DNA from 4 places in the Providencia lanzhouensis genome. Region 3 is predicted to be linked to each of the others. Evidence: predicted binding sites of a transcription regulator. Region 3 holds the regulator's gene; each other region holds the start of a gene.

Region 1 (7,608 bases), 1.3 Mb from region 3:
CAGGAAAGTTTCAGGATCTTGCTCTAACAGTCCCAGCACTTTTGCCAGTTCACGTAATTGAGCCGCTATGCCGTTCGCTGCATCCATATTTTCAGTTTTCAGGCGGTTTAATTCACGCGCCATATCAAACAACACAGAATAAGCTTCTGGTGTATTGAAGTCGTCATTCATCGCTTCACAGAAACGATTCTTATACTCTTCGCCGCCTGCTGGTACAGCCGATTTATCCGTGCCGCGCAGCGCTGTATATAAGCGTTCTAACGCGGTACGCGCTTGCTTTAAGTTCTCTTCGGTATAGTTCAATTGGCTACGATAGTGACCTGAAAGCAGGAAGTAGCGTACAGTTTCCGCATCGTAGTACTCTAATACATCACGGATGGTAAAGAAGTTGTTGAGAGATTTAGACATTTTTTCTCTATCAACCATCACCATACCGGAATGCATCCAGTAATTAACATAGGGACCATCATGGGCGCAGGTAGATTGCGCAATTTCATTTTCATGATGCGGGAACATTAAGTCAGAGCCGCCGCCATGAATATCAAAATGGTTGCCTAACTCTTTACTGTTCATTGCCGAACATTCGATATGCCAACCTGGGCGACCTAATCCCCACGGAGATTCCCAGCTTGGTTCACCCTCTTTGGACATTTTCCATAAAACGAAGTCCATTGGATTACGTTTTACATCAGCCACTTCAACACGGGCACCCGCTTGAAGTTGGTCTAAGTCTTGGCGAGATAATAAGCCGTAGTTTGGATCAGTTTTGACTTCAAACATCACATCGCCATTATCAGCAACATAAGCATGACCGCGCTCAATCAAGCTTTCAGTTAGCTCAATGATTTCATGAATATGGCGAGTGGCACGCGGTTCGCTGTCTGGACGTAGGATATTTAATGCATCAAAATCTTTATGCATTTCCGCTAACATGCGCGTAGTTAATTCTTCCACGCTTTCATTATTTTCAGCGGCACGTTTAATGATTTTGTCATCAATATCTGTCACGTTACGCACATAATTCAGGTCATAGCCTAAATAGCGTAAATAGCGGCTAATTGCATCGAAAGCCACAAAGGTACGACCGTGACCAATATGACACAAATCGTAAATGGTGATGCCACACACGTACATCCCAATCTTTCCAGCATGGATGGGTTTAAATTCTTCTTTTTGACGACTCAGTGTATTGAAAATCTGCAGCATCTTTTTATTTCCATTTTATTAGTACGTGTATATTTATCATACATCAGATTATCGCGATGTTGAGGATAAAATATCCAGATTCAACCTTACGAAAATAGCACGGTATTGAATCGCGATCACCCGAAGAAAGCAAGGTTAGCGCCTGACTTTATCGCCTGATTTATTAGGTCACTGTTATGGGATAACCTATTTTGCAAACACACTGTCGCTTCAAGTCAGGTTTTATCTGTGATATAAACTTGCTGATCTCAACGCTTTCGCAAGTTAGCGCATAAAAAACAATTATTCAGGATAGCTATTATGGTTACATTTCATACCAATCACGGTGACATCGTTATCAAAACTTTCGCAGACAAAGCACCTGTCACTGTCGAAAACTTTTTAACTTACTGCCGCGAAGGTTTCTACAATAATACCATTTTCCACCGTGTTATTAACGGCTTCATGATCCAAGGCGGTGGTTTTGAGCCAGGCATGAACCAAAAAGACACTAAAGCGCCTATCAAGAACGAAGCTAATAACGGACTGAAAAACAGCCGCGGTACATTAGCAATGGCTCGTACTAACGATCCACACTCAGCAACAGCACAATTCTTTATCAACGTCGCTGACAATGACTTCTTAAACTTCCGTTCAGAGCGCCCAGATGGTTGGGGTTACTGCGTATTTGCTGAAGTAGTTGAAGGTATGGACGTTGTTGACAAAATCAAAGGCGTTTCTACTGGTCGCAGTGGCTTCCACCAAGACGTACCTCGCGAAGATGTTGTGATTGAAAAAGTGACTGTCAGCGAGTAATCCCTGAATTTATGTCCACTTATATCATTGCAGATTTGCATTTAAGTGAAGATGAACCGGCGATCACCGCCGGTTTTCTTACATTTATTGAACAGCAAGCCATCCACGCCGACAGCCTGTATATTCTCGGTGACTTTTTCAATTATTGGATTGGCGACGATGATAATACCCTCTTGCATCAGCAAGTGGCTCAGGCTCTAAAACAGCTGAGTGAACGCGGTATCCCTTGCTATTTCATTCATGGCAATCGCGATTTTTTATTGGGTCAACGTTATGCAAAACAGTGCGGAATGACCATTTTGCCCCAAGAAACCCTACTTGAACTATATGATAAGCGTATTTTAATTATGCACGGTGATACCTTATGCACCGACGATGCTGCTTATCAGAACTACCGTAAAAAGGTCCATACTCCTTGGATCCAACGGGTATTTTTACTGCTACCGCTCTTTATTCGCCGTCGCATCGCACAAAAAATGCGTCACAATAGCCAATATGCCAGCAGTATGAAATCCGAAGCCATTATGGACGTCAATTCCGACGCGGTAGTTGATGCCTTAAACCGCCATCAAGCACAATGGATGATCCACGGACACACGCATCGCCCTGCTATCCACGAGATTAATCTCGGTGGTCAACTTCATTTTCGTGGAGTTTTAGGCGCATGGCACAGCGAAGGCTCAGCCTTTGTGATCAACGAAAACGGCGTTGAGCTTATTTTCTTTCCTTTTTAACATTCCTATCTTGATAAAGACACGCAGATAAATTGTTGGTCGTCAGTATGACTGTTTGCTTATTTTATAATCACGCAAACGTTTTCCTTACCTAATTACCGTGATATGATCGGGGCAATTCACATTCCCACCCTTAGGGTGATATTTTTCAATACAGGGATCACACCAAATGACTGCCCAAGTTCCTGCTCAATCTGCGGCAAAAATCGCCATTGTTATGGGTTCTAAAAGTGATTGGACAACCATGCAGCATGCCGCTGACGTGCTGACCGAACTGCAACTGCCTTTCCATGTTGAGATTGTTTCCGCACATCGCACGCCAGACAAACTATTTTCCTTTGCTGAAAATGCTAAACAAAATGGTTTTGATGTGATTATCGCTGGTGCCGGTGGTGCCGCCCATTTACCTGGAATGTTAGCCGCAAAAACGCTGGTTCCCGTCCTTGGTGTCCCTGTACAGAGCGCTGCATTAAGTGGTGTCGATAGCCTGTATTCTATCGTTCAGATGCCAAAAGGCATTCCTGTTGGCACACTTGCCATTGGGAAAGCGGGCTCAGCTAACGCCGCACTGCTAGCAGCACAAATTTTAGCCAATCATGACAGCGAGCTATTCAATCGCTTATCCACATGGCGTGAAGCACAAACCAACGACGTATTAAATAACCCAGATCCGAGGGAAGCGTAATGAAACCGGTTTGTGTCCTTGGTAACGGTCAATTAGGTCGCATGCTGCGCCAAGCAGGTGAACCGCTGGGCATTTCTGTTTTTCCTGTTGGATTAGATGCAGAGCCTGAAGCCGTTCCTTATCAGCAAAGTGTGATCACCGCTGAAATTGAACGTTGGCCTGAAACCCCATTAACCAAAGAGTTAGCGCGTCATAATGCGTTTATTAACCGTGATATTTTTCCACGTTTAGCTGACCGCTTCCCACAAAAAAGCCTGTTCGACTCATTAAATTTATCGACGGCACCTTGGGCGCGATTAGAATCGCCAGACCAGTGGCCAGAATTGTTCGCCACTCTGGGTGATTTTTTAATCGTCAAGCGTAGAACCGGTGGCTACGACGGTCGTGGTCAATGGCGTGTTCGCCCTGGTGATGAACAAGCACTCCCTGCGGAAATTTACGGTGAATGCATCGTCGAGCAAGGGATCCCATTTGACGCTGAAGTCTCCGTGATTGGAGCCCGTAGCCAATCCGGTGAATCTGTGTTCTACCCAATCACCCATAATCTTCACCAAGAAGGGATTTTACGCACCAGCGTGGCTTTTCCTGATGCAAACTCTGTCCAGCAGCAACAAGCACAGACGATGCTCAGTGCCGTGATGGATGAGTTAGGATATATCGGTGTGATGGCAATGGAGTGTTTTGTGGTTGGCGATAAACTGCTGATCAACGAAATCGCCCCTCGCGTTCATAATAGTGGGCATTGGACTCAAAATGGCGCTTCCATTAGCCAATTTGAGCTTCATTTACGCGCGATTTTAAATTTACCGATGCCGACACCAGAAGTTTTCAGCCCTGCGGTGATGGTCAATTTAATTGGAACTGATATTAACCAAGAATGGTTAAATCTGCCTTTAGTCCACTTACATTGGTATGAGAAAGAAGTGCGCCCTGTACGTAAAGTGGGTCACTTAAATCTGACTCATAGCGATATTCATCAACTCGAAAATACCCTCGATAGTTTGATCCCAATGCTGCCAAATGAGTATAAAAGTGGCATTGAGTGGGCAAAAACAAAATTAGGCTGGTACTCTCGCCAAAAATAGGGAAAATAGCGCTATTCGTGCCCGAGAGTGATATTTCGGGCATTGTGCTATTTTTGCCCTACTTTTATAGTGATTACTTGTGAGTGATGACTAACTCACTAGGGCGCCACTGGAGTGCATATGCCAGAAACACAAGCCTCACCGTTTAGTCCGTTATACCAATGGTCAATTCTTATTCTCCTCGGACTGGTTTATTTCCTTGCTACCGCCACCACATTTACCTCATTAGGCGTAGTATTACCAAGCATGATCGGCGAATTAAAATGGAGTTGGACTGAGGCAGGCTTTGGTTTTACTTTACTCGGTTTAACCTGCGGTTTAGCGAGCTTTCTACCCTCATTGCTGATACGTAAAGTCGGTGTTCGTCTCACGCTACTTTTAGGCATGCTCGTATTCTGTTCTGGCTTTTATAGCCTCTATTCCACCGAAGCTATCAGCACCTATTTCTTAGGTACCGCTTTGATTGGTATTGGATTTACGCTATTAGCGACCGTTCCGGGTACCTATGTACTTTCTCGCCTATTTGAAAAACAATCTCTGGCATTTGGATTGTATTTCACGATTGGCGGATTAGGGGGTGTTGCAGGTCCTTGGATTTACTTCTACGCATCGAATCAATTAGGCTCTTGGCGGATGCACTGGGTATTATGTGCAGTTTATCTTAGCATCGTCACCATCATCACTATCTTGGCATTACGTGAAGGGAAAAAAGAACAAGACCACGCCAAAAAAGTAATGCAAAAACAAATCAGTCATGCGAATAAGCCTATTTATCGTACCGCTGAAGTTTGGACAGTTCGCCGCGCATTACGTACTTGGCAATTCTATTTAATTGCCGCGACTTATACCTCTTTTTTATGGTGCGGTATTACAGTAAACAGTTTTGCAGTGGCGCACATTGAAGAGCGTGGATTTGGTATGACCATCGCGGTTTCTCTGCTAAGTACCATGGCGTTTGTAAATGCATTTTCGCGCTTCTTAGGCGGCGCGGCGGGTGAATGGTTGGAGCCGAAACGTTTACTGATTGGTAGCCTAATTATTATGGTGCTTGGCGTAGTGGCACTGAGTATCTCCACATCATGGTTCTGGCTGATTTTGTTCGTGATTTGCGTGGGTGTTGGCTACGGTATGACCTTCTTAGCGTCCAGTGTTTTACTGTCCAATTATTTTGGTCGCGGACCTTATTTAGAGTTGTTCTCCGTCGTCAATTTAATCTCAACCATTGCCTGTTTAGCGCCATTTATCGCAGGTGCAATTAAGGATATTACAGGCAGTTTTACCCCTGCATTTTTAACCATCGCAGCTCCTGTTATCGTGATCCTATTCTTTACTTTAATGATGAAGCCCCCTGCTTTAGAAGTAAAAAAAGATTAACCCCTAAAAAGAAAAACGCTCGGGGATAACCCGAGCAAATATCAAACCAAGGGAAAAACAAGGATCCATTTACACGTTCTACTTCTTATCGGCATAACCGATTACGCATTACTTCAATAACTCTGGTACTTTCAGCAAGATAAATTCATTATCATCCGCTTGATTAGGTTCACGACTGGAAGAGAATGGGTAGTTATTATCGTTACCGACAATAATATGTTCATTATCCACCACATCCACGTTTTCAATCGTAAAGAATGGGAAGGTAAATACCCCATCATTTAGCGGTTTTCTGGCTAGCTTGTTAGGGTCTTGGATGTTCATTAAGTCAACATAGGCTTGTTTATCCACGGCTCCGCCTGCATTGTTATCCGAAAATTCAATGCGATAAATACGTTTGAATTTTGCTAAGTTGCTAAAGCAGTTTTCTTTGTTTTTTTCGCCTTCAGCGCACGCTTTATCCGCGGTGCCTTCCCCATTATCACGTTCGATAATCAAACCGTGAGTGTCATCAATCAGGTTAAAATCACCGATGGCATTTTGATTATCTTCAAAAACATATAACCAACTGCGCCCAGTCCAATCTTGCTTTTTCACATCAAATTCAAGAATACGTACCGCTTTTTTGCCGTTCACATTCTCATAGTCTTGTTTATCTTCTTGCCACAAAGCCCCTTCCAACATCGGATAAAGTTTGGAGCCATCCGGCGATGATGCCATTCCCTCAAAACCTTTTGAGCGATTGACTTGGAAAATCACTTTATCCGCAGGTTTACCCGGCGTTGTCAGTGTGTAGTGGTCAGGGGAAACGACTTTCTTGCCTTCAACTTGTGTTTCAAATAGCGCCAACACCTTGCCATTTAAATCCATTTTGATGAGATAAGGCCCAAATTCATCACCCACCCATAAGGCACCATCGGCAAATTGAAAACTTTCTGGATCAAAGTCACTTCCCGTCAAATAACGCTTTTCACTGCTTTCGTTAATAATATGAAAAGGAATAATTTTGTTGGGATCGTGGAAGAAAATTGTTTTCAACGGGTTGGCTTTCCCCGTTTTAAAATCAATATCATACTGAGTTAAATACAGCATAGAGTCAGGGGAATTCATTTTATTCCCAAAACCGTTATCTGTGAGCACCCAGTAGGTACCATCAGCCATACGCTTGATACCTGAATGACCTTGTAACGGTTGCCCCTTGATTGGAACAAACTTACCTGTTGGGCGCCCATCGGATTTTCCCTCCACTTTATTCAGTGTATCAACGCGGGTTCCTGTAGTGTATTTGCCACTATGTTGCATATCCGAAGGTGCATTTTCCGGCGTTGGTACTGTCGCATCCACCGATAAAATGGCATGCCCAGCAAGTGTGGCTGGCACTTGTTTCTGTGAAATTTGTTGAGCAACCCCTGCGGTGCTAAATGAGAGTAAACCAATTAATAAAGAAAGGGATGTTAGTTTGAAAGTTATTGGTGTAAGGCGAACCATTGTTATTTTCCTATTTCATACCATCAATAATTGATGGCGGAATCATAACCGTGGCGAATGAAGGTTTTGTGAAGGATTAGAGACAGTTCGTTTAACCAATCACACTAACAAAATAATATTTATTTGATGTCGGATACATCAACTTAAAAAATCTATACAGCGAAGCTCAAGCATCCGATTTTCATTTTTAAGTAGAATAGCCACCTTCGTGACTATTCTACTTTTTATACATTTAACCGTT
Region 2 (7,608 bases), 1.3 Mb from region 3:
CCCCGTTCGCTCGCCGCTACTAGGGGAATCTCGGTTGATTTCTTTTCCTCGAGGTACTGAGATGTTTCAGTTCCCTCGGTTCGCTTCGTTTGACTATGTATTCATCAAACGATAGTGCAACGAATTGCACTGGGTTTCCCCATTCGGAAATCGTCGGTTGTAACGGTTCATATCACCTTACCGACGCTTATCGCAGATTAGCACGTCCTTCATCGCCTCTGATTGCCTAGGCATCCACCGTGTACGCTTAGTCGCTTAACCTCACAACCCGAAGGTGTCTTTTCGTGTCATTCTGATAAGTAATGGCTGCGCGTGCATCCATTCTGTGTTGGGCAGTGCTCGCAATGCTCACATACTAATGTATGCTGCGCTTGCTGTGCGCTGTCCGCCTTGAATGGCTGACTGCTCGCTCATTACGATTTACCATCGTAACAGAGAACATCTTCAAGTTGAGATTTTTGAGAGACTCTCACATTGTTTAAGCGATAAACAATGTGCGTTGTTTTCAATTTTCAGCTTGTTCCAGATTGTTAAAGAGCATAATTGTTAAACCAACTACAACGTAATTGGCTTAATCATTATTTGTGGGGAACGTCTTTCACTCATTCTCCGCGCAATTGGCGTCCCCTAGGGGATTCGAACCCCTGTTACCGCCGTGAAAGGGCGGTGTCCTAGGCCTCTAGACGAAGGGGACACTACAGTCAGCTTCGCAGACGCGCTTTTTGCTCTACTTTCTATCAGACAATCTGTGTGAGCACTTCACAAAAACACTTCAATGGTAAGGAGGTGATCCAACCGCAGGTTCCCCTACGGTTACCTTGTTACGACTTCACCCCAGTCATGAATCACAAAGTGGTAAGCGCCCTCCCGAAGGTTAAGCTACCTACTTCTTTTGCAACCCACTCCCATGGTGTGACGGGCGGTGTGTACAAGGCCCGGGAACGTATTCACCGTAGCATTCTGATCTACGATTACTAGCGATTCCGACTTCATGGAGTCGAGTTGCAGACTCCAATCCGGACTACGACGTACTTTATGAGTTCCGCTTGCTCTCGCGAGGTCGCTTCTCTTTGTATACGCCATTGTAGCACGTGTGTAGCCCTACTCGTAAGGGCCATGATGACTTGACGTCATCCCCACCTTCCTCCGGTTTATCACCGGCAGTCTCCTTTGAGTTCCCGACCGAATCGCTGGCAACAAAGGATAAGGGTTGCGCTCGTTGCGGGACTTAACCCAACATTTCACAACACGAGCTGACGACAGCCATGCAGCACCTGTCTCAGAGTTCCCGAAGGCACTAAAGCATCTCTGCTAAATTCTCTGGATGTCAAGAGTAGGTAAGGTTCTTCGCGTTGCATCGAATTAAACCACATGCTCCACCGCTTGTGCGGGCCCCCGTCAATTCATTTGAGTTTTAACCTTGCGGCCGTACTCCCCAGGCGGTCGATTTAACGCGTTAGCTCCGGAAGCCACTCCTCTAGGGAACAACCTCCAAATCGACATCGTTTACAGCGTGGACTACCAGGGTATCTAATCCTGTTTGCTCCCCACGCTTTCGCACCTGAGCGTCAGTCTTTGTCCAGGGGGCCGCCTTCGCCACCGGTATTCCTCCACATCTCTACGCATTTCACCGCTACACATGGAATTCTACCCCCCTCTACAAGACTCTAGCTGACCAGTCTTAGATGCCATTCCCAGGTTAAGCCCGGGGATTTCACATCTAACTTAATCAACCGCCTGCGTGCGCTTTACGCCCAGTAATTCCGATTAACGCTTGCACCCTCCGTATTACCGCGGCTGCTGGCACGGAGTTAGCCGGTGCTTCTTCTGTTGGTAACGTCAATCGCTGATGATATTAGCATCAACGCCTTCCTCCCAACTGAAAGTACTTTACAACCCTAAGGCCTTCTTCATACACGCGGCATGGCTGCATCAGGCTTGCGCCCATTGTGCAATATTCCCCACTGCTGCCTCCCGTAGGAGTCTGGGCCGTGTCTCAGTCCCAGTGTGGCTGATCATCCTCTCAGACCAGCTAGGGATCGTCGCCTTGGTGAGCCATTACCTCACCAACTAGCTAATCCCATATGGGTTCATCCGATAGCGCAAGGACCGAAGTTCCCCTGCTTTGCTCCTGAGAGATTATGCGGTATTAGCTACCGTTTCCAGTAGTTATCCCCCTCTATCGGGCAGATCCCCATACATTACTCACCCGTCCGCCGCTCGTCAGCGAGAAGCAAGCTTCCCCTGTTACCGCTCGACTTGCATGTGTTAGGCCTGCCGCCAGCGTTCAATCTGAGCCATGATCAAACTCTTCAATTAAAAAGCTTGATGCTCAAAGAATGTTACTGTCGTTTGATTTCCGAAGAAACCAAATTACCTATTAGTTCATATATATGAATTAACGTGTTAGTCACTCTTCAAGACTTAAAATCAAATATTTTTTGATAGTGTCCTGTGAGTGCCCACACAGATTGTCTGATAAATTGTTAAAGAGCGGTGCGACATTTCTTGAGAAATTCGACTCAGTTTTTATCAACTTAGGTCGTTGTCGCGAGGTGGCGTATATTACGCTTTCCTCATTGAGAGTCAAGTATTTTTTTACTTAATCTTTTCAGATTCTCTCGCTGCCGGTTCAGTGTCCATCGCGCTTTGCGTTGGCTTGTTCCCGGTCAGTGGATGCGCATTATAGGGAGTCGCAGAAATCCTGCAACCCTTTTTTTAAGATTTTTTACGGTTTTTAGTTCAACTGCTGCATTCCACAGCAAAACCCCTATTTATACCTACTTACACACAGATTTATCCACAGACTGAAAAAATAGTGAAAATAGTTCGCGCATTACGCAAACGTTTGCGCTACAATTAGCGCGAAAATTCGGCATTGATTTTATTTTGATGCTCTGAAATTGTTAGTGACTTATATATAGATATTGCTTCTTTATCCAAATCCAAGGGATCTATCTCATGCAACAGCTTCGTCCTATTCGCCGTGCCCTGCTTAGTGTGTCTGATAAAACAGGGGTTGTTGAATTCGCTAAGGCGCTTTCTCACCGTGGTGTTGAACTGCTTTCTACCGGTGGAACCGCTAAATTACTAGCAGAGCAAGGCCTTAAGGTCACTGAAGTTTCAGATTACACAGGTTTTCCTGAAATGATGGATGGTCGCGTTAAGACTCTGCACCCGAAAGTTCACGGTGGGATCTTAGGTCGTCGCGGTAAAGATGATGCCATCATGCAGCAGCATGACATTGCACCTATTGATATGGTGGTTGTGAACCTTTATCCATTTGCTCAAACCGTCGCAAAACCAAATTGCACATTAGAAGACGCCGTTGAGAATATTGATATTGGCGGTCCAACCATGGTTCGCTCCGCAGCGAAGAACCATAAAGATGTGGCTATCGTGGTTAACAGTAATGACTATGACAAAATCATCGAAGAGATGGATAACCACAAAAATTCGCTGAATTGGTCAACACGCTTTGACTTAGCTATTAAAGCGTTCGAGCACACAGCAGCTTATGACAGCATGATTGCCAACTACTTTGGCGAACTGGTTGCCCCATATCATGGTGATACTACTCAGCCATCAGGTCGTTTTCCTCGTACCCTGAATTTAAACTTCATTAAGAAGCAAGATATGCGCTATGGCGAAAACAGCCATCAAGATGCGGCTTTCTATATAGAAGAAAATCCAAAAGAAGCGTCGATTGCCACTGCGAACCAAATTCAAGGTAAAGCGCTTTCTTATAATAATATCGCAGACACCGATGCAGCTCTGGAATGTGTAAAATCCTTTGATGAGCCAGCTTGTGTTATTGTTAAGCATGCTAACCCTTGTGGTGTTGCCATTGGTGACAATATCCATGCCGCTTATGATAAAGCATTCAAGACTGACCCAACCTCTGCATTCGGCGGCATTATTGCTTTTAACCGTCAATTAGATAAAGCCACCGCAGAAGCCATCATTGAACGCCAATTTGTTGAAGTGATCATTGCCCCTTCTATTGCTGAAGACGCGTTACCTTCTTTATCTACCAAGCAAAACGTGCGTGTTCTGGTATGTGGTGAGTGGAGTAAACCTGTTGCAGGTTTAGATTTCAAACGCGTGAATGGCGGTTTACTGGTTCAAGATCGTGACTTAGGTATGGTCGAAGCGGAAGATTTACGCGTCGTAACCACACGCCAACCTACGGAACGTGAGTTAAAAGATGCGCTGTTCTGCTGGAAAGTGGCGAAATTCGTGAAATCAAATGCGATTGTTTATTCGAAGAACGACATGACTATCGGTATTGGTGCAGGACAAATGAGCCGCGTGTACTCTGCTAAGATTGCAGGGATCAAAGCTGCCGATGAAGGTTTAGAAGTTGCTGGTTGCGCAATGGCATCCGATGCATTCTTCCCATTCCGCGATGGTATCGATGCCGCAGCCTCTGTAGGCGTTACTTGCGTTATTCAACCAGGTGGATCTATTCGTGATGATGAAGTGATTGCCGCTGCCAATGAACATGGCATCGCAATGATCTTTACTAACATGCGTCACTTCCGTCACTAATTGCTAGGGGTTTCTATGAATATACTGATTATTGGTGGTGGCGGTCGCGAGCACGCTTTAGCATGGAAAGCCGCACAATCTCCATTAGCAGATAAAGTGTATGTTGCGCCGGGTAACGCGGGTACTGCACTGGAAGCTGCACTGGAAAATGTCGATATCTCAGCAACTGACATTGATGGCTTACTGCAATTTGCCAAAGACAAACAAATCGGTCTAACCATCGTAGGTCCAGAAGCACCATTAGTTATCGGTGTGGTCGATGCATTCAAACAAGCTGGTTTAACCATTTTTGGACCAACTCAAGGTGCTGCGCAGTTAGAAGGCTCGAAAGCGTTCACCAAAGATTTCTTAGCGCGTCACAAGATTCCGACCGCAGCTTATGAAAACTTTACTGAAATTGAGCCTGCTTTGGCTTATTTAGATAAAGTTGGCGCACCTATCGTTATCAAGGCTGATGGTTTGGCTGCTGGTAAAGGCGTGATTGTGGCAATGACGCTGCAAGAAGCCAAAGATGCCGTCCATGATATGCTGGCTGGCAATGCATTCGGTGATGCCGGTCATCGTATCGTTATCGAAGAGTTCCTTGATGGCGAAGAAGCGAGTTTCATCGTCATGGTGGATGGTGAGAATGTCATTCCGATGGCAACTAGCCAAGATCATAAACGTGTTGGCGATGGTGATACTGGGTTAAACACTGGCGGTATGGGTGCATATTCACCTGCGCCAGTGGTGACAGATACGGTTCATCAACGTGTCATGGAGCAAGTCATTTATCCAACCGTTAAAGGGATGGATCAAGAAGGGAACCGTTATCAAGGTTTCTTATATGCAGGTTTGATGATTGATAAAGCGGGTAACCCGAAAGTCATCGAATTTAACTGCCGTTTTGGCGATCCAGAAACTCAGCCAATTATGATGCGCTTACAATCTGATTTAGTCGCTCTGTGTTTAGCGGGTGCTAAAGGCGAACTCGCAGGTAAAGATTCTCTTTGGGATGAACGTCCAGCGCTCGGCGTCGTGATTGCGGCAGGGGGATATCCAGGTGATTATCGCAATGGCGATGTAATTTCGGGTCTACCAACGTCAGAAGCCGCTGATAGCAAAGTGTTCCACGCAGGTACCAAGCTCAACCAAGCAGGCGAAGTCGTCACTGCCGGTGGTCGCGTTCTGTGTGTCACTGCATTAGGTAACGACATCGCAAAAGCTCAAGCTAAAGCATACGAAGTTGCCAAAACCATCAATTGGTCCGACAGCTTCTATCGCAACGATATCGGCTACCGCGCTATCGCCCGCATTAAGTAATAGAAACAAATAATCCCAAAGCTGATAAGAGGAAACTTTTATCAGCTTTTTTATTGCCTATCTTTCTATCTTTCTATCTTTCTATCTTTCTATCTTTCTATCTTTCTATCTTTCTATCTTTCTATCTTTCTATCTTTCTATCTTTTTATTTTTTGAACTTGTTTTGCCTTTGACCTTCACACCGCCAATGGCTCTAAGTATTTCGAATCACAGCAAAGCTGCAAGAGAGAGAATCTCTAGGAGCATACATAAGTATGTGACTAGGGTGAACGAACGTAGCAATACAGCTGTGGTTCGAAAGACGACGAGCGGTGACCTACAAAGAATCTTTACTAGGTTGCCAATTGCAGAAGTTGGTATCCGCCACCATCAAAAGCTGAGTGCCCTCTGGCGACTCCAGCCACGCCAAATTCAGCTCTTTCATCCAGACTTTGGCTCTATCATCTAGCCATTTCTGTGCATACGGTTCGAAAGTAACATCGCGCTTTTCACCATCACAAGTGGTGATTTTACCTTGCTTCCAATACCCTTGATGTAGTTCTACACCACCCACTATCAACGCGGTATTGATATTCAGGATACGGTCAGCTTCAAAACGCCAGCGGTTAATTTCATCAGAGGAAAGCGGGGTTTTGATATTATTTTGCGCGCGCTGCATAAACACAATTTCATTATCTTTACTAAAGCGCAGTTGTTCAGTGATGTTGTTATCCCCTTGATTGAGGACTTGGCTGCGGATCTGCCACAATTTACCATCACGATATTCGAAGAAATTGACGGAGGTGTCGGTTCTTTTATAGGGGCTATACACCACCATTAAGACCAACGGCTGACTCTTCGCATCATTCAGTCTCCACATTCGGATTACGCCTTCATCGGCAATAAATCCGCTGGCACTAAACTCAGGGAGTCGAGGCGAATTAGAAGAACAGGCGCTTAGTATTGAGACTGCTCCCAACACCAGCAACCTTTGGCGAATAAACAAAAGGGGTAACTTCATACCCCCTCTGATAATTCTCGTAGACAATGTACTTATTTTACAGCGTCTTTCAGTGCTTTACCGGCAGAGAATGCTGGTACAGTTGTTGCAGGAATTTGGATTTCTGCTTTAGTTTGTGGGTTACGACCGGTACGAGCTGCACGGTGGCTAACTTTAAAAGTACCGAAACCGACCAGTTGTACTGCTTCGCCGCTTTTCAGAGAATCTGAAATTGCGCTCAGAGTTGCTTCTAAAGCTGCTTTAGCTTGAGTTTTAGTCAGATCTGCTGATTCTGCGATAGCATCAACTAATTCAGTCTTGTTCATAAATTATCCTTACACAGTGTGTTTATCGTTTGCAAAGCATCGAGTGCGTCGGATATGCCAGATAGACAGCCCCTGATACACGCCCCCGATAGCCACTTCTTCTCGCCCCTAAATGTAGAACAGAGTAGGGGTAAATGTGAAGTCTTAGTACACAGCATTACTGCTTTAAGTCACGTTTTCGCACTTAAAAGTGCAAAATTTACGCGACAGTAATGCCGATATTGCTGACACCCGCTTCGCGGAGGTCAGATTTTAATCCTTTAATTAACTCTAAGTCTCGTTCTTCGCAAGCGGCTAATAAGCGGAAAATATCCCATTGAATGTCCCACTCTTCTTCCACAGCAGGCACCACTTTTAGCTCTTCATCGGTCATTTCACGCCCTGCTTGGGTCATTTCAAGCATAGCAACAGTACGAATCGATGCTTCACTGACTAAGATTGCGTGCTCAA
Region 3 (7,608 bases):
GAACGCATTTTTTATTTAAATCATAATTAGCGTTTTACTTTTTAGCTTATTAATAATGCTTTTTATCGAATCTGAGCTCTTTACTATCTTTTTGTCTATGAGTTCCATTGCGGGAATTTATTAAATTTTTGTGATTGATATCATTCAAGTAAAATCTAATTTATACAATTTGAATTCTCTATCTTTCTTGAGCCACATTTTTTATTCATATTTCTACACCTTAATATCCCATATATCTAAAAATTAACTCATAGTAGTGAAATACAAAGCCGCCTCACATAATAAAACCATGTAACTAGATAGAAGTACATATTATGTGAATGGTGGCTATAATTATTAGATTAATATATATTTATGCGAATTACATTCATAGAATGAAAAATCAATTATAAAATACAATTATTAGTCTATGAATCATTCTGTAAGCGTAGAATATTTTTCTCCAATCTTAGCAGTAATAAAGATAACTGACTTAGTTCATCATGACTAATATTACTTAAAATTTCTGTCCGAGTATTATTAATCACTTGATCAACCGTTTTGATGAAAGGCTCCGATTCCTCTGTGAGTTTGATTCTCTTAGCACGTCGGTCATTCGCACATGTATGACGAGAAATGAGCCTTTTTTCTTCTAATTGATCTAATGTTCTGACCAAGGAAGGTTGCTCAATACCAATTGCCTTTGCCAATTGAATCTGCGACTGCTCGGGCGGTAACTGGCTAATATTATGCAGTGTTACCCAATGTGTTTGCGTGAGTTTAAGTGGTTTGAGGCGATAGTCAATCAATGCTCGCCACATACGGACTACACGAGATAATTCAGTTCCAATTTGAGATTCCAATTTACCCTCCTTTATATAATTATAATGTCTAAAAAATATACCAAATACATATTATTTTTTGAATTATATATTAACTCCCTTTTATCTTTACAACCTTTTATTGAGCCAATACCTCATAAATACCTATATATAGTGAGCATCAATAAATCATTGAGTGATATACATCTTACTTTCCTCCATGATTTTTCATATAAAAACAATATAATCACTTAATAAGACAACCTATCAATTATCTTATTAATAAGAATAGCCTTACTCTTCTTTCGAATCTATCTATTTTAACCCTTATAGTAATTACAACTAACAATAAAAAATGCAATATCAAATAAACCCTTAAAAAACAAAGTAATATAGTTATTCTTAAAATTATGTCATTTACAGTTGATTTAAATGAACTTCATCATCATTTTGAATAAATAAAATTTTATTGAAATGTAACTATTGTAATTAATCTAAATGAATTAATTTTTGATTGAATTATCTTATTTTTAATAGTCTGATTATCAATCAAAATAGAGGTTGTTGAGGATCATTCATCTCTTCTTGAGCCACTTTCTTATTATTTAATCTTAAAAATCGCTGGCGACATAAACGGATTACATGACGTTTTTCTGCGTTAGTTAGCTGCAACCAACCAAAACGTTCATCTCGGGTTCGATAACAACCACGGCAATATCCCTGCTCGTTGGTCTGGCATATCCCACGGCAAGGGCTTGGAATATCAAAAAACTCAAGTTGTTCTGCCATCGTTAACCACCCGTAATATAAACATAAAATTATGATATACTCCCTCGAATTGAGTATAGCCATGATATGACTAAAAAATAAACCTCAATCGCTGTATTTAGTCATATTGCCACGTTATATTAATAGATAAATCGATTCGACTTTAAGCATTATTGCCTGAAGAATTTATAGGGAAACTACTATTATGCGCTTACTACATACCATGCTCCGTGTTACCGACATGCAACGCTCCGTTGATTTTTATACCAAAGTATTAGGTATGCGCTTACTGCGCACGAGCGAAAATACAGAATACAAATATTCTTTAGCGTTTGTCGGTTACAGCGATGAAAGTGAAGGTGCTGTTATCGAGTTAACTTATAACTGGGGCGTAACAGAATATGACTTAGGTAATGCTTATGGTCATATTGCATTAGGTGTTGATAATGTTGCTAAAACCTGTGAAGACATTCGTCAAGCAGGTGGAAATATCACTCGTGAAGCTGGTCCAGTCAAAGGTGGTACAACCGTTATCGCATTTGTTGAAGATCCAGATGGCTATAAAATTGAGCTCATCGAAAATAAAAGTGCGAGCAAAGGATTAGGAAATTAATCCCTCACATACATTTTATATTTTAGGTGGTGATAACCATCACCTAAAATATCTTCAGTATCTACCTGCAAAAATGCATTCCCTTTGGCATAATGAAAGCCAACCAGAAACTGTAAATTGAAAGCCTAATGTCTGAAAAAAATAACCCTAACTCACTGGTTAACCGCTTCCGGGGTTACTACCCTGTCGTTATAGATGTTGAAACTGGTGGGTTCAACCCTAAAACTGATGGTCTATTAGAGATAGCGGCCATTACACTCAAAATGGACAAAGATGGCTGGCTAGCCATTGATGAAACGCTGCATTTTCATGTAGAACCATTTGAAGGTGCGAATTTGGAGCCCTCTGCACTGGAGTTCACTGGCATTGACCCCACGAACCCCCTACGTGGTGCAGTGAGTGAATATGAAGCATTACATGCCATTTTTAAAACAATTCGAAAAGGTATGAAGAATACCGATTGCAATCGCGCGATCATGGTGGCTCATAACGCAAATTTTGATCACAGCTTTGTTATGAATGCGGCAGAACGCTCTGGGTTAAAACGTAACCCATTTCATCCCTTCGCAACCTTTGATACCGCCGCACTGAGTGGATTAGTTTTTGGACAAACCATTCTTGCAAAAGCTTGTGTCACCGCAGGTATTCCATTTGATGGCAAGCAAGCCCACGGTGCCCTATACGATACTAACCGTACCGCGCTATTATTTTGCGAGTTAGTCAATAAATGGAAAAAATTAGGTGGATGGCCACTACCTAGTGAGCCTCAATAACCTCGCCCCCTAAAAACAAAAAAACCGTATTAGTTTTAGGCTAATACGGTTTTCATCAATATAAGCATTAAAGCCTATTCAACCATTTAATTACTCAGTGATGGTTTCATCTGCTGGACGGTATTTGTCTGCAGTTTCTTTGATCAGAGCTTGTAATTCGCCGCGTTGGAACATCTCAACGATAATGTCACAACCGCCAACTAACTCACCACCAACCCATAACTGTGGGAATGTTGGCCAATTAGCATATTTTGGTAGCTCTGCACGAATATCTGGGTTTTGTAAAATATCAACGTAAGCAAAACGCTCACCGCAAGAAGACAGAGCTTGAACAGCTTGAGCAGAAAAACCGCAGCTAGGCAGTTTTGGAGAGCCTTTCATGTATAATAAGATTGGATTTTCTTTAACTTGGCGCTCAATTTTTTCGATAGTTGTCATTTTATATCCTAAAACGTGGGTGCTGATTTTGCAGTCACTGAGCCACTTTGAATCATTTGCAAGGCAACTCATTAGACAGAACACATTGACCGGTGTAATCGCCGGCATAGTCAAAACATCGCAAATTGTTCCGTGATTGTTTCATACAATATGCCAGTTTTATAAGGTGAATACTATAGCACTCCTATTTGCTGTACTCAAAAGGTGAAAAGCAAATAGCAACGTTTTCTTTTTACTATAAAAAATTCACTCTGGGTGTTTTTGCCGTGTAATCATGAGAGTTATTTGTTAATATATTAGCAAATTAATAACACTTGATGTATTTCCCTGCTCTTCAATGACAATAACGACACGCAGTGGAATAATTATTATGCAACTTACTAACAATTAAGGCATAAATAGCATCATGGAACAGGTTTTTTCTTACTGTAACCTGTATTCTGTTATGATAAATCATGACTTACAATGCGGCGCAATAGCTCACCACGGCTCGACGTCACTACACTAGAAGTAGATTAATTAATAGAAGTACATTTAATTTCGCTCATTTTACGAGCAAACACCCTAAACACTGAATAAAAGCAATCAAGGAGTACGCAATGTCTTTTGAATTACCAGCTCTACCTTATGCTAAAGATGCTTTAGAACCTCATATCTCTGCTGAAACCTTAGAATACCACTACGGTAAGCACCACAACACTTATGTTGTTAACCTGAATAACCTGATCAAAGGCACTAAATTTGAAGGTCTGTCTTTAGAAGAAATCATTAAAACTTCTGAAGCTGGCGTATTCAATAACGCGGCTCAAGTTTGGAACCACACTTTCTACTGGCACTGCTTGGCTCCAAATGCAGGTGGCGAGCCAACCGGTAAAGTTGCAGAAGCTATCAACAAAGCATTCGGTTCATTTGCTCAGTTCAAAGAGCAATTCACTGATGCCGCAGTTAAAAACTTCGGTGCAGGTTGGACTTGGTTAGTGAAGAAAGCAGATGGCAGCCTGGCTATCGTTAACACGTCTAACGCGGCAACACCAATTTCTGGTGACGATAAGCCAGTTCTGACTGTTGATATCTGGGAACACGCATACTACATCGACTACCGTAACGCACGTCCAAAATACTTAGAAAACTTCTGGGCGTTAGTTAACTGGAAATTTGTTGAAGAAAATCTGGCTTAATTTTAGTTCAGATCTAAAATGACTAAGGGCGAGTATAATACTCGCCCTTAATTATTTCTCATCCTTAGTAGATAGGATGGAAATGAAATCAGAAAATGTGCACAGCAAACAAAATAATTACAGCTAAAGAGCCAAACGCAGCTAGCAATCCATATTTAAAATCTGTATCCATGAGACCCTCTCATATAAAGAAATTGAATTATCAAATAACCATAAAATAAAAAGGTTATTTCAGTATACATGCACAAAAACGTAAAACCAGTGTCTATATCACATGTTATAACATCAATTATTTCTTTCGTTTTTGCGCTAGATCAGACAAAATCGACAACAAATCGCTAAATTATTGCCAGCAAAGGTACTATGCATCAATATGCAGGTAATTATTTAACTAGAATTATTTTAGAGACCAAGTTTTGGTTAGGAGTTTTTTCTTCTCATGGCAACAATTAAAGATGTGGCGAAACGTGCGGGCGTCTCTACCACAACCGTCTCCCATGTTATCAACAAGACGCGTTTTGTCGCTGATGATACAAAAACAGCCGTTTGGGCCGCCATCAAAGAGCTCAATTATTCTCCGAGTGCGGTTGCGCGTAGTTTAAAAGTCAACCACACCAAATCAATTGGTCTGTTGGCAACATCAAGTGAAGCCCCCTATTTCGCAGAAGTGATCGAGTCTGTCGAGAATAGTTGCTATGAGAAAGGCTATACTCTAATTTTATGTAACTCTCACAATAACTTAGGTAAGCAAAAAGCGTACTTGCAAATGTTGGCACAAAAACGTGTCGATGGGCTACTTGTGATGTGTTCAGAATACCCTGACACCTTGATAGGTATGTTGGAAGATTACCGAAATATCCCAATGGTCGTCATGGACTGGGGTACCTCTCGCGGGGATTTCACTGACAGTATTATTGATAACTCTTTCCACGGTGGTTACTTAGCGGGTCGTTACCTTATTGACCGTGGTCACCGTGAAATTGGCGTGATCCCTGGCTCTCTCGAAAGAAATACAGGTATTGGGCGTTTAACCGGCTTCAAAAAAGCCATGGAAGAAGGCAAAGTCACATTAAAAGATGAATGGATTGTTCAAGGGGATTTCGAGCCAGAATCAGGCTATAAAGCGATGATGCAGATCCTCAGTAACAAGCACCGCCCAACGGCAGTCTTCTGTGGTGGAGACATCATGGCGATGGGGGCAATCTGTGCGGCTGACGAGATGGGATTACGTGTCCCTCAAGATATTTCCATTATTGGTTATGATAACGTGCGTAATGCACGCTATTTCACGCCTGCATTAACCACAATTCACCAGCCAAAAGAGCGTTTAGGTCAAATGGCGTTTGCGATGTTGCTCGATCGTATTGTGAATAAACGCGAAGATGCGCAAACGATTGAAGTTCATCCGCGTTTAGTTGAGCGCCGTTCCGTGGCTGACGGTCCATTTATTGATTATCGCCGCTAAGTCTACCTCAGCACATTAGCTCGCAAACCACTCCGCGTTGAGCGTTTCGCTATCACCAAGATAGTCAAGAAGCCATCTCAACGCTGGAGATGTATCATTCTCAACCCACGTTAAGCAGCAAGGGCTTTCAGGAAACGGCTGTGCTAATTTCAGCTCAACAAGCTTACCTTCTGCACACAATGGCGCTGCACGGTGCTCAGGAACCATTCCCACACACAGGCCATTTTCCAAACACGCTAAACCACTTTCCCAGTAAGGCACAACTAAGCGACGTTGGTTATCCAGCGCCCAAGTATCTCTTTTCGGTAAGCTTCTTGAGGTATCTTCTAAGCACAAACTTGGATATTCACGCATTTGATCATCTGTCAGTTTGCCCTGAATTTTTGCTAATGGGTGATCGGGGCTCGCAACACAACGCCATGACATAAAGCCCATATCACGGAAGCTATAGCGCTCTCCAATTGGTGAAGCACGGGTCGCTCCAATCGCAACATCCACACGTCCATCGGCTAAAGCATCCCAAACTCCATTAAACACTTCAGGGTGGATATACAGTTCAATATCAGGGAAATGACGATAAAAATCCAAAATCAGCTGTTCCGTACGCTGCGGTTTTACGATGCAATCAACAGCAATACTGAACTGTCCGCGCCATCCATTGGCGACTTGTTGGCATTGATGTCGAGTATCAATCATTTTTTTGATAACACTTCGACTTTCTTTAATAAAGATAGCCCCGGCTTCCGTCAATACCACATCACGGTGACGACGTTCGAATAGCGGAACTGCTAACCATTCTTCGACTTGTTTTACTGTGTAGCTGATCGCTGAAGGGACTCGATGCAGCTCATCCGCAGCACCACTAAAGCTTCCCGTTCGAGCAACTGCGTCTATGACTTCAAGTGCATGAGCTGACCACATTTTCTTTCCTTTCAAATTATTTGATAGCAGAGTCCAAATATTACCGTTTCACAACGTAAAAAAATAGCCTATACAATAAGATAACTATCAACATTATTTTAAATATAGATTAAGCAAAAACTATGACAAATACTGCGACAAAAAACTCCTCTGGATTTTTGATTTATCTTGCTGGCCTAAGCATGCTGGGGTTTTTAGCCATCGATATGTATCTGCCTGCCTTTGGTTCAATGCAAACAACCTTAAATACGACTGAAGGCGCTATCAGCGCATCATTAAGTATCTTTCTAGCGGGCTTCGCGTTTGCCCAGCTATTATGGGGACCCCTTTCAGATAAATTAGGACGCAAACCTATTCTCATTGTTGGGCTTTCGCTGTTCATTATTAGCTGCCTAGCAATGATTTGGGTCACCGATGCCACTCAGTTATTAATCCTTCGATTCTTGCAGGCCGTTGGCGTTTGTTCTGCTGCGGTTTTATGGCAGGCCCTCGTTATCGACCGCTATAACGAAGCTGATACCCAAAAAGTATTTGCCTCTATTATGCCTTTAGTGGCGCTTTCTCCTGCATTAGCGCCACTTTTAGGTGCCTGGGTGCTTGAACACAAAAACTGGGAATTTATCTTCATCGTGCTGATGATGGTGGGCGTTTT
Region 4 (7,608 bases), 940 kb from region 3:
GAGAAATTGTTCGCAAAGTTGTGCGTCTTGTCGATATTAACGAATATAAACGCCGTCAGGCTCCTGTTGGACCGCGGATCACAATGCGTAATTTCGGTAAAGATCGTCGTTATCCGATTACCTCAGGTTTTGGCCGCAAAAACTGGTCATAACAGGAACTGAAAATGAAAAAAATTGATGCAATTATAAAGCCATTCAAACTTGATGATGTGCGCGAAGCGTTAGCCGAAGTGGGGATCACCGGTATGACGGTGACTGAAGTTAAAGGTTTTGGTCGCCAAAAAGGTCACACTGAACTGTATCGCGGTGCAGAATATATGGTGGATTTTTTACCAAAGGTAAAAATTGAAATCGTTGTGCCGGACGATATTGTAGAAAGCTGTGTAGAAACCATTATGCAAACGGCGCAAACCGGCAAAATCGGTGATGGAAAAATCTTTGTGTATGATGTTGCTCGCGTCATTCGTATTCGTACAGGTGAGCAGGACGAAGAAGCGATTTAATTTTGTTCTAGTTGGCGGTTAGCTTTTGGGCTAGCAAGTTAACTAGAATGAAAAATGCGGTAACGGGATAAATATATCTTACATGGGATGATAATATATTTATATGCGAATCCGTTACCGCAAAAATTAAAAATTTATATAAACTAAATCTTTAAAAACAATTCACTATAATGAATAACTGCGATTAATTTAATGGTAATACTTTATGAGGACCAAAACACTCATAATGAATATTATCGGCAGTGACACCCATTTCAATTAGCTGTTTTCCAACATGCTGCATAAAGCCAACTGGTCCACAGAAATAGAATTGCATATTTGGCTGAAGCACTTTCTCTTTGACTTGCGTTAAATCCAGTAATCCACGGTATTGGTAATCTTTACCCTGTTGATCTTGTGGTGCTGGTTGATTAAACCAGACCGCTGAATGACCTTGGGTATGCTGTGACATCAACTGGCTAACTTCTTGATTAAAAGCGTGTACATCCCCATTTTCAGCGGCGTGCAACCAATTCACAGGTGCTTGATGTTGGTGCATAGTGAGGTGGTTAAGCATGCTGAGCATTGGTGTTAAACCGACGCCAGCAGAGATTAAAGTCACTGGCGTTTTCGGTTCTACATCAAGGTAAAAGTCACCGCAAGGTGGCGCTAAACGAACAATATCACCCTCATTGAGATTTTGATGTAAGAAGCCTGAAACGATGCCTTGCTCTTCACGTTTCACCGCAATACGGTAGGTTTTCCCATTTGGCGCAGTAGTGAGTGAATACTGGCGAATCTCTTGATTTTCAAAACTATTTTCATTCAGATACACAGTAATATATTGCCCTGGACGATAATCCGCCACCGCTTTACCATCTATTGGAGTGAGTTCAAAACTGGTGATAACGGCACTTTGAGGCTGTTTTTTAGTGACTTTAAATTCACGTAAACCTTCCCATCCGCCAGATTTTTCCGCATTTTCATGGTAAATCGCGCTTTCACGGTTAATGAAAATATCCGCCAGTACGCCATAAGCTCTTCCCCATGCGTCCAATACTTCCTGACCCGGGCTCAGTAGCTCATCAATCGCAGCAAGCAGGTTTTCCCCGACAATTGGATAATGTTCTGGTTTGATATTTAAGCTGGCGTGTTTTTGCGCAATTTTCTCCACTGCACCAATTAATGCTTCAGGGGTTTCAATATGGATGGCATAGGCACAAATAGCGTTGAATAGGGCTTCACGCTGATCGCCATTCGTTTGATTTCTCATATTGAAAATACCTTTTAGCTCAGGATGTTGTTTGAACATTCTGTCATAAAAGTGAGCGGTTAATTTAGGGCCAGTTGCTGCGATGGCAGGGATGGTGGATTTAATTGTGGCGATAGTTTGTTGATCAAGCATACAGGTACTCCTGAATTATTTTCATAATATTATAAATCTATAAACATGTATTTTGTATGCAACTTATAGTATTTAGCGGGAAATGTAAATAATTAACGCATCAAAAAGTGGGGGAATTCACCGCAAAATTAGAAGTAGCTAGCAAAGTTAGATATTCGTCTCGGTATTATTGAAATGTGCGCTATTATATTTTGTGTTGTTTAAAGGTATCTGAAAGCAAAAAAATTAATGCAATCGTTTGCGTATATTTTTTCTTAGGGGCTATCTCAACGACGAAAAAGAGTTTACACTGTCAGTCATTAAGTTGAATTGATTGTTACCTTATTGAATTGCTGAGGCAGGAGAAGCGAATGTTAAAGCGTGAAATGAATATTGCAGATTACGACCCACAACTGTGGGAAGCAATGGAAAAAGAAGTACAACGTCAAGAAGAACACATTGAATTAATTGCTTCTGAAAACTATACCAGCCCACGAGTTATGCAGGCTCAAGGCTCTCAGCTGACCAATAAGTATGCGGAAGGTTATCCAACTAAACGTTATTATGGTGGTTGTGAATTCGTTGATGTGGTTGAACAATTAGCTATCGACCGCGCAAAAGAGTTATTTGGTGCTGACTACGCAAACGTACAGCCACACTCAGGTTCACAAGCTAACGCTGCCGTCTATATGGCGCTGCTGCAACCAGGTGACACAGTATTAGGTATGAACCTTGCACACGGCGGTCACTTAACTCACGGTTCCCCAGTAAACTTCTCCGGTAAACTGTATAACATCGTTCCTTACGGTATCGATGAAAGCGGTAAAATCGATTACGACGATATCGCGGCTCAAGCGAAAAAACATCAACCTAAAATGATCATCGGCGGCTTCTCCGCATATTCTGGTGTGGTTGATTGGGCTAAAATGCGTGAAATCGCAGACAGCATCGGTGCTTACCTGTTCGTTGATATGGCTCACGTTGCGGGTCTAGTAGCAGCGGGTGTTTATCCTAACCCAGTTCCACATGCTCACGTAGTTACTACAACTACGCATAAAACATTAGCGGGTCCACGTGGTGGTCTGATTTTAGCTAAAGGCGGCGACGAAGACCTGTACAAGCGTTTGAACTCTGCGGTATTCCCAGGTTCGCAAGGTGGTCCTCTGATGCACGTTATCGCAGGTAAAGCGGTAGCACTGAAAGAAGCGATGGAACCTGCGTTCAAAACTTACCAGCAGCAAGTCGCTAAAAATGCGAAAGCAATGGTGGAAGTTTTCCAAAAACGTGGCTTTAAAGTGGTATCTGGCGGTACTGAAAACCACCTGTTCTTGGTTGACTTAGTTGACAAAGATATCACAGGTAAAGACGCTGACGCTGCACTGGGTCGCGCAAATATTACTGTAAACAAAAACAGCGTACCTAATGATCCGAAGAGCCCATTTGTGACTTCTGGTGTACGTATCGGTTCTCCTGCAATTACACGTCGTGGCTTCAATGAAGCAGATGCACGCGAGCTAGCTGGCTGGATGTGTGATATTCTGGATAACCTCAATGACGAAGCGACCATTGAAGCTGTTAAACAGAAAGTATTAGCTATCTGCAAAAAATACCCAGTTTATGCATAATGGCGATATGCCCATAAAGTAAGCTGAATTAGCACGATAAACCCGCTTCTACACTTTGTAAAAGCGGGTTTTTTGTTGTCAGTTGTAAACCCCTTCATCGAGAGGGTGATATGAAAATAAGGGAGGAGTGATGGTTATTCCATCAACGCGTTGGCTAGCGATTGATTATTTTACCTACTTTTTTGCCTACAGTATTTTCTTACCATTTTGGTCAGTGTGGCTACAAGGTGAGGGAATAGATGCAGAAATGATAGGGCTGTTGTTAGGTATCGGGCTTGCGGCGCGTTTTCTCGGTGCTATGTTTATCACCCCCCAAGTCAAAGAGCCTTCCAAGCTGATTAATGCATTACGATTACTGGCGGCGCTTTCCCTTATTTTCTCCATTGGATTTTCGTTCGGCTCCCATTGGGCGTGGCTGATGTTTGTCATGATAGGGTTTAACCTCTTTTTTGCGCCTATGGTGCCATTAGGGGATTCACTGGCAGGAACATGGCAAAAACAGTTTACTTTTGATTATGGCAAAATCCGTGTTTGGGGCTCCATCGCCTTTATTATTGGCTCATCGTCGATGGGCTATTTCGCTGGCGTGTGGGGACATACCTCTATCATGGTAGCGTTGGTGGTAAGCTGCGCCGCTTTATTACTGGGGGCGATGCTAAAACCAGCAATTATGCCCGCAGGTGTGGCAAAAATAGATGGCGCAAATAAGGTCTCCTTCAAACAGCTGATTGCCGATAAAAACGTGCTGTTGTTTTTAATTTGTGTAACGTTATTGCAAGGTGCTCATGCTGCGTATTATGGATTTGCTTCACTGTTCTGGAAAGAAGCGGGTTATTCCGATTTAGTGATCGGTAATTTATGGTCACTGGGTGTGGTGGCAGAAGTGATTGTCTTTATGCTGAGCCATCGATTATTCCGACGTTGGAGCGCACGTAATTTACTCTTATTATCCGCTGTTTGTGGGATTGTCCGTTGGGGAATGATGGGGGCATTTACCGCATTACCAGTTTTAATTATTGTTCAAATCTTACATAGCGGAACCTTCACCGTTTGCCACTTAGCGGCAATGCGCTTTATTAGTGCGCGTAAAGAAAATGAAATCATTCCGCTACAAGGCGCTTATTCTGCATTAGCGACTGGGGGAGGGCTTGCGGTGATCACGATTATGGTCGGTTATATTTATGAACGTATGCCTGAACAACATGGCGTTGTGTTCTATTTGATGGCGCTCTTGGCTGTGCCTGCGCTGTTTATTCGACCAAAAGTGACGGCTCAGTCTTAGGTTGAAGTTGTCGCAACGCAATAATAAAAAGGGCGCTTAGTTTTCACTAGCGCCCTTTTTAGCAAATTTAACGAGGGTTAAATTAACGTTTTAATGCTTCAGATAATTCATCTTTCATTGCAGCCAGAATATCGCGAACAACGCGTGGGCTGCCTGCGACTAAGTTACCCGATGCTAAATAGTTATGACCACCTACGAAGTCAGTCATGATCCCGCCAGCTTCACGCATGATCAGTTCACCGCCTAAGAAATCCCATGGTTTTAAACCGATTTCAAAGTATGCATCTACACGACCTGCCGCCACGTAACATAAATCCAGAGCTGCTGAACCTGTGCGACGGAAATCTGCACATTGGTCAAACATTTTGCCCATGATGTTCATGTAGATAGAAGCGTGTTGCTTATGTTTGAATGGGAAGCCTGTTGCGACAACTGCGCCTTCAAGGTCGCGCTTCTCAGCCATACGTAAACGGTAGCCGTTCATTTGAGCGCCTTGACCACGTACTGCAGTAAATAATTCGTTACGCATTGGGTCATAGACAGCAGCAACCTCTGTACGACCTTTTACGCGCACAGCGATAGAAACTGAGAAGTGAGGGAAACGTTTTGTGAAGTTGGTGGTGCCATCCAGTGGATCAATTACCCATTGAATATCATCATCTTTACCTAATAACTCACCACTTTCTTCAGTGATGATAGTGTGGTCTGGGTAAGATTTACGAATAATATCAACGATGATTTGTTCAGCGTCACGGTCAACGTTAGTGACGAAATCGTTAGCACCCTTTTGGGTTACTGTTACGTTCTGAGGATCTTCATAGTTTTTAGCTATGTAATTACCAGCCTTACGTGCAGCACGTATGGCGATGTTAAGCATCGGATGCATGGGTATTTTCCACTGGGATGTTAAAGAACGAAAATCAAGAGACGCAAAGTATATAGATGTTCGTCACAATAAGCAATTTTGTGTTAGACTCTTGCGATTAATTTTTCATGACAACGTATAAACCATGCTAGAAAATATTCGTATCGTTCTTGTTGAAACCTCACACACTGGCAATATGGGCTCAACCGCTCGCGCAATGAAAACCATGGGGCTTTCAAATCTCTATCTAGTTAATCCACTCGTCGAACCTGATTCTCATGCTATCGCGTTATCCGCGGGGGCAAGTGATGTGATTGGTAATGCAAAAATCGTAAAATCTCTCGATGAAGCATTAGAAGGGTGCAAATTAGTCATTGGTACCAGCGCACGTTCTCGTACACTTTCTTGGCCAATGGTCGAGCCTCGTGAATGTGGCGTGAAATCTGTTGAACAATCAAAAGAGTCACCCGTCGCGATTGTTTTTGGTCGTGAGCGCGTCGGTTTAACCAACGAAGAATTGCAAAAATGTAATTACCATTTGTATATTCCGACCAATCCAGAATATGGTTCGTTGAATTTGGCAATGGCGGTTCAATTAGTTAGCTACGAGATCCGCATGGCGTATTTGGCAATTGCTGAAAAAAATACGCAAACATCGACCGATGATGAGGTAGAATACCCACCGGCTGAAGATTTAGAACGTTTCTATGTTCATCTTGAAAGCGTATTGAATGAATCGGGCTTTATTCGCAAGGCGCATCCAGGGTTAATTATGAATAAACTGCGACGTTTATTTACCCGTGCCCATGTTGAAACCCAAGAGTTGCACATTCTTCGCGGCATTTTGACATCAATGGAAAAATGGGCGAAAAAATGAGGTTAATGCCGTGGTAAAGTGAGCATAATACTTGAGTAAATTAGTCAGGTAAATAGTTGACCAAATTACTCGGGTATGTCACAATTGCTGCATATTTTACCACGGAGTATTTATGTTATGAGACTCACTTCCAAAGGGCGTTACGCAGTAACTGCGATGCTAGATGTCGCGTTACACTCTCAGACAGGTCCAGTACCTTTAGCTGACATTTCTGAACGTCAGGGAATTTCCCTCTCTTATCTTGAGCAACTCTTCTCTCGTTTACGTAAAAACGATTTAGTTTCTAGTGTTCGCGGTCCTGGTGGCGGTTATCTGCTTGGGCGTGATGCTGACCAAATCTTTGTTGCTGAAGTAATTGCTGCGGTTGATGAATCCGTAGATGCAACCCGTTGTCAGGGTAATAAAGAAGGTTGTCAAAATGGCGACCGCTGCTTAACTCACGCATTATGGCGTGACCTAAGTGATAGAATCACCAGTTTTCTCAGCAGCATCAGCCTAGATGAGCTGGTTAAGAATCAAGAAGTTCTGGATGTTGCTGATAGGCAAGATAATGAAAAGCGTAAAACAATGCCGAACGGCATTACGCCAGAATCCATTATCAATGTTCGTGCCTAAAATAGATTATAAATTGCAGTCGATCACCAAATGGTGAAAAAGCCCAACCTATAGCGGCTTGCACCATTGGGATCATTAAAAAATTAAAGGCAAAGTTGTCTTGTCCTTTGGAGTATGTGAGCAATGAAATTACCGATTTATCTAGATTATTCAGCAACTACGCCTGTCGATCCGCGCGTTGCTGAAAAAATGATGCAATGTCTAACAATGGATGGGAATTTTGGTAACCCAGCATCTCGTTCACACCGTTTCGGCTGGCAAGCTGAAGAGGCGGTAGATATTGCTCGTAATCAAATCGCTGAATTAGTGAATGCTGATCCTCGTGAAATCGTCTTCACATCAGGTGCAACAGAATCTGATAACTTAGCTATCAAAGGCGCTGCCCAGTTCTATCAGAAAAAAGGCAAGCACGTCATTACTTGTAAGACAGAACATAAAGCAGTTCTGGATACATGCCGTCAATTAGAGCGTGAAGGTT

The links. The regulator PurR, encoded in region 3, represses purine synthesis genes. The targets are predictions, from matches to a motif close to CANGCAAACGTTTGCNTG.
Region 1: the regulator PurR is predicted to act here: its motif matches at 2,807-2,824, upstream of purE (5-(carboxyamino)imidazole ribonucleotide mutase).
Region 2: the regulator PurR is predicted to act here: its motif matches at 2,838-2,855, upstream of purH (bifunctional phosphoribosylaminoimidazolecarboxamide formyltransferase/IMP cyclohydrolase).
Region 4: the regulator PurR is predicted to act here: its motif matches at 2,115-2,132, upstream of glyA (serine hydroxymethyltransferase).

The regions. Positions count from the first base shown of each region.
Region 1 covers NZ_CP174123.1:3,064,573-3,072,180, forward strand. Annotated here, with positions in the region: gene cysS (cysteine--tRNA ligase) at 1-1,206, opposite strand, end outside; gene ppiB (peptidylprolyl isomerase B) at 1,507-2,001, shown strand; gene lpxH (UDP-2,3-diacylglucosamine diphosphatase) at 2,013-2,735, shown strand; gene purE (5-(carboxyamino)imidazole ribonucleotide mutase) at 2,905-3,420, shown strand; gene purK (5-(carboxyamino)imidazole ribonucleotide synthase) at 3,420-4,505, shown strand; gene ACIH2S_RS14565 (CynX/NimT family MFS transporter) at 4,626-5,879, shown strand; gene ACIH2S_RS14570 (esterase-like activity of phytase family protein) at 5,988-7,367, opposite strand; gene ybbP (putative ABC transporter permease subunit YbbP) at 7,600-7,608, opposite strand, start outside.
Region 2 covers NZ_CP174123.1:421,652-429,259, reverse strand. Annotated here, with positions in the region: rRNA gene ACIH2S_RS01960 (23S ribosomal RNA) at 1-261, opposite strand, end outside; tRNA gene ACIH2S_RS01955 (tRNA-Glu) at 619-694, opposite strand; rRNA gene ACIH2S_RS01950 (16S ribosomal RNA) at 780-2,319, opposite strand; gene purH (bifunctional phosphoribosylaminoimidazolecarboxamide formyltransferase/IMP cyclohydrolase) at 2,962-4,551, shown strand; gene purD (phosphoribosylamine--glycine ligase) at 4,567-5,853, shown strand; gene ACIH2S_RS01935 (DUF1481 domain-containing protein) at 6,170-6,853, opposite strand; gene ACIH2S_RS01930 (HU family DNA-binding protein) at 6,886-7,158, opposite strand; gene ACIH2S_RS01925 (YjaG family protein) at 7,358-7,608, opposite strand, start outside.
Region 3 covers NZ_CP174123.1:1,755,822-1,763,429, reverse strand. Annotated here, with positions in the region: gene slyA (transcriptional regulator SlyA) at 408-842, opposite strand; gene ACIH2S_RS08295 (DUF1289 domain-containing protein) at 1,350-1,589, opposite strand; gene gloA (lactoylglutathione lyase) at 1,774-2,181, shown strand; gene rnt (ribonuclease T) at 2,310-2,954, shown strand; gene ACIH2S_RS08280 (Grx4 family monothiol glutaredoxin) at 3,045-3,392, opposite strand; gene sodB (superoxide dismutase [Fe]) at 3,992-4,570, shown strand; gene ACIH2S_RS08270 (YnhF family membrane protein) at 4,659-4,742, opposite strand; gene purR (HTH-type transcriptional repressor PurR) at 5,010-6,035, shown strand; gene punR (DNA-binding transcriptional activator PunR) at 6,051-6,956, opposite strand; gene punC (purine nucleoside transporter PunC) at 7,079-7,608, shown strand, end outside.
Region 4 covers NZ_CP174123.1:2,697,305-2,704,912, reverse strand. Annotated here, with positions in the region: gene ACIH2S_RS12810 (NAD+ synthase) at 1-152, shown strand, start outside; gene glnB (nitrogen regulatory protein P-II) at 165-503, shown strand; gene hmpA (NO-inducible flavohemoprotein) at 688-1,887, opposite strand; gene glyA (serine hydroxymethyltransferase) at 2,238-3,491, shown strand; gene ACIH2S_RS12790 (3-phenylpropionate MFS transporter) at 3,622-4,773, shown strand; gene suhB (inositol-1-monophosphatase) at 4,856-5,659, opposite strand; gene trmJ (tRNA (cytosine(32)/uridine(32)-2'-O)-methyltransferase TrmJ) at 5,784-6,515, shown strand; gene iscR (Fe-S cluster assembly transcriptional regulator IscR) at 6,633-7,130, shown strand; gene ACIH2S_RS12770 (IscS subfamily cysteine desulfurase) at 7,254-7,608, shown strand, end outside.